DNA from 3 places in the Serratia sp. CoH_122_TC_1 genome. Region 2 is predicted to be linked to each of the others. Evidence: predicted binding sites of a transcription regulator. Region 2 holds the regulator's gene; each other region holds the start of a gene.
What was found. Region 2 encodes PurR, which represses purine synthesis genes. Its sites were predicted from a motif close to CANGCAAACGTTTGCNTG; they were not measured.
Positions count from the first base shown of each region.

Region 1 (2,206 bases), on a different contig from region 2:
GTACTGCCAGGATCGCCAGCATTGGCAGTGCCAACGAAGCCAATTCCCACAAGCGCAGGCTCATCAACGCCATCGCCAGGAACAGCGACAGGCTAACGTTGCCCAGCACCGATACTGCACGCTCAAACACAGTATAGAAACCGGTGAAGGCCAGTGTGTTACTGAGGATCACACCAACAAACAGCACACAGACAAAGTTTGGCAGTTCAAACACCGTGCCACTCAATAAGCCGGAAATAAACTGACCCAGGCTCAAACAGATGGCAATCATCGCGATGGTTTCAATCATGACCAGCGAGGTAATCAAACGGCCGCTTTCCGGTTTTTCAAAACCGCTTGGCTGAACGCTGTCATCCGGAGACCCTTCCGGTGTAGAAGAGTGCTTCACCAGATAACGCGCCACAGGACCGCCGATCAGGCCGCCCAAAACCAACCCGAAGGTGGCGCAGGCCATCGCAACTTCCGTGGCATTTTCAAAGCCGTAACGCTCAATGAACAGCTTGCTCCAGGCCGCCCCGGTGCCGTGGCCGCCGGACAGGGTAATGGAACCGGCGATCAGACCCATCAACGGGTCCAGACCCAGCATTTTTGCCATGCCGATGCCGATCGCGTTCTGCACCAGCAGCAAGCCCAGCACGACAAACAGAAATACCATCAATGCCTTACCGCCCGCACGCAGCCGCGCCAGGTTGGCATTGAGACCAATAGTGGCAAAGAAGGCCAGCATCAAAGGGTCTTTCAGCGACATATCGAAGCTGATTTCCCAGTTAGCGAATTTTTTCAGGGCTAATAACAGGATAGCCACCAGCAAGCCACCGGCGACAGGTGCGGGAATGGTGTATTTTCTTAACAGAGGGATGCTTGTGACGCATTTGCCCCCAAGGAGCAAAACCAATGTTGCCGCGACTAACGTGCCATAAGTATCAAGATGAAACATCCAGGTACTCCATGTAAGGGAAAAGATCCAATTAATAAATAATAAGTTATAGAAAACCGCTTAGTTTTTAAAACTTGATGAGTGCAGGATTAGAAGTAAAAAACGCTGATAACACAAGAAAAAATGAACGAAAATGCGACATAACCGCCGATAATGCTAACAGAATAGTAACGCGCAACCGTTTGCTTTTGCGGGGTAAATCATTAAAATGCCTGCTTTGCCGTTTCCGGAAATGCCACATCATGACCATGCCATCCGCCGAGCTCGATGCAGAGCAAAAAGCCTCCTCAACGCCGCGCAATAGCGAACTCATTTATCGCCTGGAAGACCGACCGCCATTGCCGCAAACCCTGTTTGCCGCTGGTCAGCACCTGCTGGCGATGTTTGTTGCGGTAATCACCCCTGCTCTGTTGATCTGCCAGGCATTAGGTCTACCGGCACAAGACACCCAGCACATCATCAGCATGTCATTGTTCGCTTCCGGTTTGGCTTCCATCCTACAAATTAAAACCTGGGGACCGGTCGGTTCTGGCTTGCTCTCGATTCAAGGCACCAGCTTTAACTTCGTTTCACCGCTGATTATGGGTGGGCTGGCATTGAAAAACGGGGGGGCCGATGTCCCTACAATGATGGCGGCACTGTTCGGCACACTGATGGTCGCCTCCTGCACCGAAATCCTGTTATCGCGCGTGCTGCATCTGGCGCGTCGCATCATCACCCCGCTGGTTTCTGGCATTGTGGTGATGATTATCGGTTTGTCGCTGATCCAGGTTGGGCTAACCTCCATCGGTGGCGGCTATGCCGCGATGAATGATCACAGCTTTGGCGCGCCAAAAAACCTGATGTTGGCCGGGGCCGTACTCTTGGTCATTATTCTGCTTAACCGCCAGCGTAACCCCTACCTTCGCGTCGCCTCGTTGGTGATCGCCATGGCGGTCGGTTACCTTTTGGCTTGGGTCATGGGGATGTTGCCAGACACTCAGCCGGCCACCGAGACAGCCGCAATTATCATCCCAACGCCGCTGTATTACGGTTTGGGCTTTGACTGGAACCTGCTGCTACCGCTGATGCTGATCTTTATGGTCACGTCATTGGAAACCATCGGGGATATCACCGCGACCTCTGACGTATCGGAACAACCGGTGAGCGGCCCGCTGTATATGAAGCGCCTGAAGGGTGGCGTGCTCGCCAATGGCCTGAACTCCATGCTGTCCGCAGTATTCAATACGTTCCCCAACTCGTGCTTTGGTCAGAACAATGGCGTGATCC
Region 1 covers NZ_JBXWLA010000019.1:98,782-100,987, forward strand. Annotated here, with positions in the region: gene gltS (sodium/glutamate symporter) at 1-937, opposite strand, end outside; gene AC2FC2_RS21950 (nucleobase:cation symporter-2 family protein) at 1,180-2,206, shown strand, end outside.
Region 1: a site for PurR is predicted at 1,109-1,126, ahead of AC2FC2_RS21950 (nucleobase:cation symporter-2 family protein). Genes of this name have one in related genera too.

Region 2 (2,206 bases):
ATTGCCGTAGATATTATCGTCAAGCCTCAACGTTGCCGTCAGTTGGTGTTGGACTTTTATCGGCATTTCCCTGACGTTGAATTATTGGTTCAGCCAGAAGTGTTCAATGGCGTCTGGGATGCGTTGGTGGATGGGCGTGCTGATATGGCGATAGGTGCGACACGGGCCGTGCCGGTTGGCGGTGGGTTTGCCTTTCGCGATATGGGCGATATGCGTTGGTTGTGTGTGGCCAGCCCGCAACATCCACTGGCGGCTCAGGATGGGTTGTTAAACGATGATCAGCTACGGCCTTTCCCATCGCTCTGCCTGGAGGATACCTCACGCAATCTCCCCAAGCGGGTCACCTGGACGTTGGATAACCAGCGGCGCTTGGTGGTGCCGGACTGGTCGTCGGCGGTGGATTGCCTGTGCGCCGGATTGTGTGTCGGGATGATGCCTGCGCATCAGGTCTTGCCGTTAGTACAACGTGGCGAGTTAGTGGCGTTACAGTTGCAGGAGCCGTTCCCAGCCAGCCCTTGTTGCCTGACGTGGCAGCAAAATACGCCTTCTCCGGCGATGGCCTGGCTGTTGGACTATTTAGGGGACAGTGAAACGTTGAATCAGGAATGGTTAAGCGAAGTGACGCCGGAAACCGCAGTGGCTTCCGGCGCGAATGACTAGCGGCGGTAATCGATGAACGGGCCGTCAGCAACCGAACGGCGCTCAACCAACTTGGGATGCACCTCAATCACCTGTGATTCTTCACGCTTGCTGATGATGCGATCCAACAACATGGTGAATGCCATCTCACCCAAACGCTCTTTGGGCTGATGAATAGTGGTCAGCGCCGGGGTGAAATAGCGCGCATTGCGCACGTTATCGTAGCCAATGACCGAGATGTCTTGAGGCACGCGTAGCCCAAGCTCATCGGCGGCGCAGATAGCCCCCATTGCCATGATATCGCCACCACAGAATACCGCTGTCGGACGCTGTTTCTGCGACAGTATCTGGTGCATGGCCTTGTAGCCGGATTCTGGCTCAAAGTCACCCTGCACGATCCACTCGTCGCGCACGTCGATATGGGCTTCCTCCATCGCTTTTAAGAAGCCCTGATGGCGCCCGCCCCCTGTATTACGTGACAGTTGGCCGGGAATGGCGCCGATATCGCGGTGTCCGCGTTCGATCAGATAGCGCCCAGCCAGATAGCCACCTTCGAACGCGTTATCAATGATGGTATCAGTAAAATCACCGCGTGCGGCGCCCCAGTCCATGACAACCATTGGGATGTTGCGGTAATCTTCCAACATGCCAAGCAATTGGTCCGGATATTCTGAACACATCACCAACAAGCCATCGACGCGCTTTTGCGCCAGCATTGCCAGATAGGCACGCTGTTTGTCCAAATTGTTGTGCGAGTTACACAGTATCAGCGTATAGCCTTTGCTGTAGCAGCTGTTTTCTACCGCTTCGATCACTTCAGCAAAGTAGGGCGCTTCACTGGAGGTTGCCAGCAGGCCAATCGATTTGGTGTGATTGACCTTCAGACTGCGCGCCACTGCGCTGGGTGAATAATGCAGCTCTTTAATTGCGGCACTCACGGCCGCTTTAGTCTCTTCGGCGACGAAACGAGTCTTATTGATGACGTGCGAAACGGTGGTGGTGGAAACGCCAGCGCGTTTGGCCACATCTTTAATCGTTGCCATGTAAAGAATGACTCCTGAACTCACATGTTGCAGTATGTAAGTGTGATGTTAATCGTTTGCCTGCGTAGATCCTTCTCCAAAGAAGCGAAAACTGAGTTTTTAGTGTGTTGAAGTCGTCAGCGCTTGGTCAGGAGGGGCATTTTTGCCGGTACACAGTTGTGAACTGCGAATTTTGTCCCATATTGAGCAAAAGGGGAAGAGGTAATCGGTATTATAAACCGGGAAATGATAACAAGATTTTATTGGCCAACTGTGTGAAAATGGTTTGACGCATTAATTGTGTGCCTTTTATCCTTGGGAAAACCAATCTGAAAAGGAGTTGTAATGGATACCGATCTGAAAATGTCACTGTTCACCACTGTCTGTGCGCTGGCCGTGATTATTGCTTTTAGCTTCACTGCAGCATTGAACTGATCCCCGAAGTAAAAACAGGCGCCGCTTCGTGCGCCTGTTTGCCTTATCCCACGCTATGCCAGGTTTTTCTCCACAAATGCCCAGTTAACCAGCGCCCAGAAGTTCTCCAG
Region 2 covers NZ_JBXWLA010000003.1:273,526-275,731, reverse strand. Annotated here, with positions in the region: gene punR (DNA-binding transcriptional activator PunR) at 1-660, shown strand, start outside; gene purR (HTH-type transcriptional repressor PurR) at 657-1,682, opposite strand; gene cydH (cytochrome bd-I oxidase subunit CydH) at 2,007-2,096, shown strand; gene sodB (superoxide dismutase [Fe]) at 2,150-2,206, opposite strand, start outside.

Region 3 (2,206 bases), on a different contig from region 2:
GCAAGTTATTTTCGTCCACTGCAAAACCGTGGTTCTGGGCGGTAATCATGACGCAGTCGTTATCCAGGTCTTTCACCGGGTGGTTGCCGCCGTGGTGGCCAAGCTTCATCTTCACGGTTTTTGCGCCGCTCGCCAGTGCCAGCAACTGATGGCCGAGGCAGATACCGAACACCGGAATGTCGGTCTCCAGGAACTGTTTAATCGCAGTGATAGCGTAATCACATGGCTCTGGGTCGCCAGGGCCGTTGGACAAGAAAATGCCGTCCGGATTCATCTTCAAGACTTCATCTGCCGGCGTCTGTGCGGGTACTACCGTCAGGCGGCAACCGCGATCCACCAGCATGCGCAGGATGTTACGCTTGGCGCCGTAATCATATGCCACGACGTGGAATGGCAGTTCAGAGGCTGCTTTGGCTTCCGGCAGTTCGCCTTCCAGTGTCCAGCTCCCCTGCTGCCAGCTGTAAGCTTCCTGAGTGGTCACTTCTTTGGCCAGATCCATGCCTTTTAGACCCGGGAAGGCTTTGGCCTTCGCTAATGCCAGAGCGGCATCCGGCGTGTCAGCGGCGATGATGCAACCGTTCTGTGCACCCTTTTCACGCAGCAGGCGAGTCAGCTTGCGGGTATCAATATCGGCAATCGCCACAATGTTATGGCGCTTCAGGTAATCAGACAGACCTTCTTCGTTGCGGTAGTTGCTGGCAATCAGTGGGAGGTCACGAATGACGAGGCCTTGGGCGTGTACTGCGGAGGATTCTTCGTCGGAAGCATTGGTGCCGACATTGCCGATATGGGGATAAGTAAGAGTAACGATCTGGCGGGAGTAGGAAGGATCAGTGAGGATTTCTTGATAACCGGTCATCGACGTATTGAAGACCACTTCCCCCACTGCCGTACCCTCTGCCCCGATGGCCCGACCGTGGAATTGGGTTCCGTCTTCGAGAACCAATAGCGCTGACTTAATCAAAACACCCTCCAAGGAATAATCAATCACAATATTTGCATATTAATTCAGATATCGCGATCTAAATCAATGCAAAAACCGCCCTCAAGGTCAATTTTTGGCAAATTGGGCGCATTTTAATGATGAGTGCTCCGCTTGTCTACCCAAAGCGCCATTTTTTCTCTTATTTTTGCACTTCTCGGCGTTTAATAGCCCCAGCAGCCATAAAAACACCGCTAAACTCGGGCTGGTAAACGGTTGCGGGATGGGATGACAAAAAATTGCACTAGCGACGCTAAAATACGGGGTTTAAAACATCATCAAAGCCTATTATGGATGAAATAACCCATTAAAACACACATAAAAACACATCAAGAACACAGAAATAATCGAAACCATCATTTTCAGTGTTAAAAAAAAGGACAATAAAATTATTGTCCTTTAATCATATAATTATGATTAATACAACCACATCACGATGGTGTATAAATTAATTACAACTGGTCAAGACCCAGTACATCACGCATATCAAACAGGCCTTTATCACGCTTACTTAACCAAATAGCGGCCTTAACTGCTCCACTGGCAAAAGTCATACGACTGGAGGCTTTGTGGGTAATTTCTACCCGCTCGCCAATGTCGGCAAACATGGCAGTGTGTTCACCGACAATGTCGCCAGCGCGGATAGTGGCAAAGCCGATGCTTTTTGGGTCACGTTCGCCGGTATAACCTTCACGTGCATACACGGCGCACTCTTTAAGATCACGCCCCAGCGCACCGGCAATCGCCTCCCCCATCGCCAACGCAGTCCCCGACGGGGCATCCACCTTGTGGCGATGATGCGCTTCAACAATTTCAATGTCGGTATAATCCCCCATCACCTGGGCTGCTTTTTCCAACAGTTTCAGCACCAGATTAACGCCCACGCTGAAGTTAGCGGCAAACACGATGCCAATCTGCTCGCCAGCGGCGCGGATGGCATCTTTGCCCGCATCATCAAAACCGGTGGTGCCTATCACGATAGCTTTTTTGTGTTCGACACAGAAAGCCAGATACGCCAGGGAGCTTTCCGGACGAGTGAAGTCGATCAGAATATCAAAATCACCGACAACGCTTTCCAGGCTGTCGCTCACGGCCACGCCCAACTTGCCTATGCCTGCCAGCTCACCCGCATCAACACCGATCAGACTTGAACCCGGGCGTGAAATCGCCGCACCCAGTACCACGCCAGGCACCTGTTGTACCGCCTGGATCAATTGACGGCCC
Region 3 covers NZ_JBXWLA010000009.1:64,353-66,558, reverse strand. Annotated here, with positions in the region: gene carA (glutamine-hydrolyzing carbamoyl-phosphate synthase small subunit) at 1-964, opposite strand, end outside; gene dapB (4-hydroxy-tetrahydrodipicolinate reductase) at 1,435-2,206, opposite strand, start outside.
Region 3: a site for PurR is predicted at 1,188-1,205, ahead of carA (glutamine-hydrolyzing carbamoyl-phosphate synthase small subunit). Genes of this name have one in related genera too.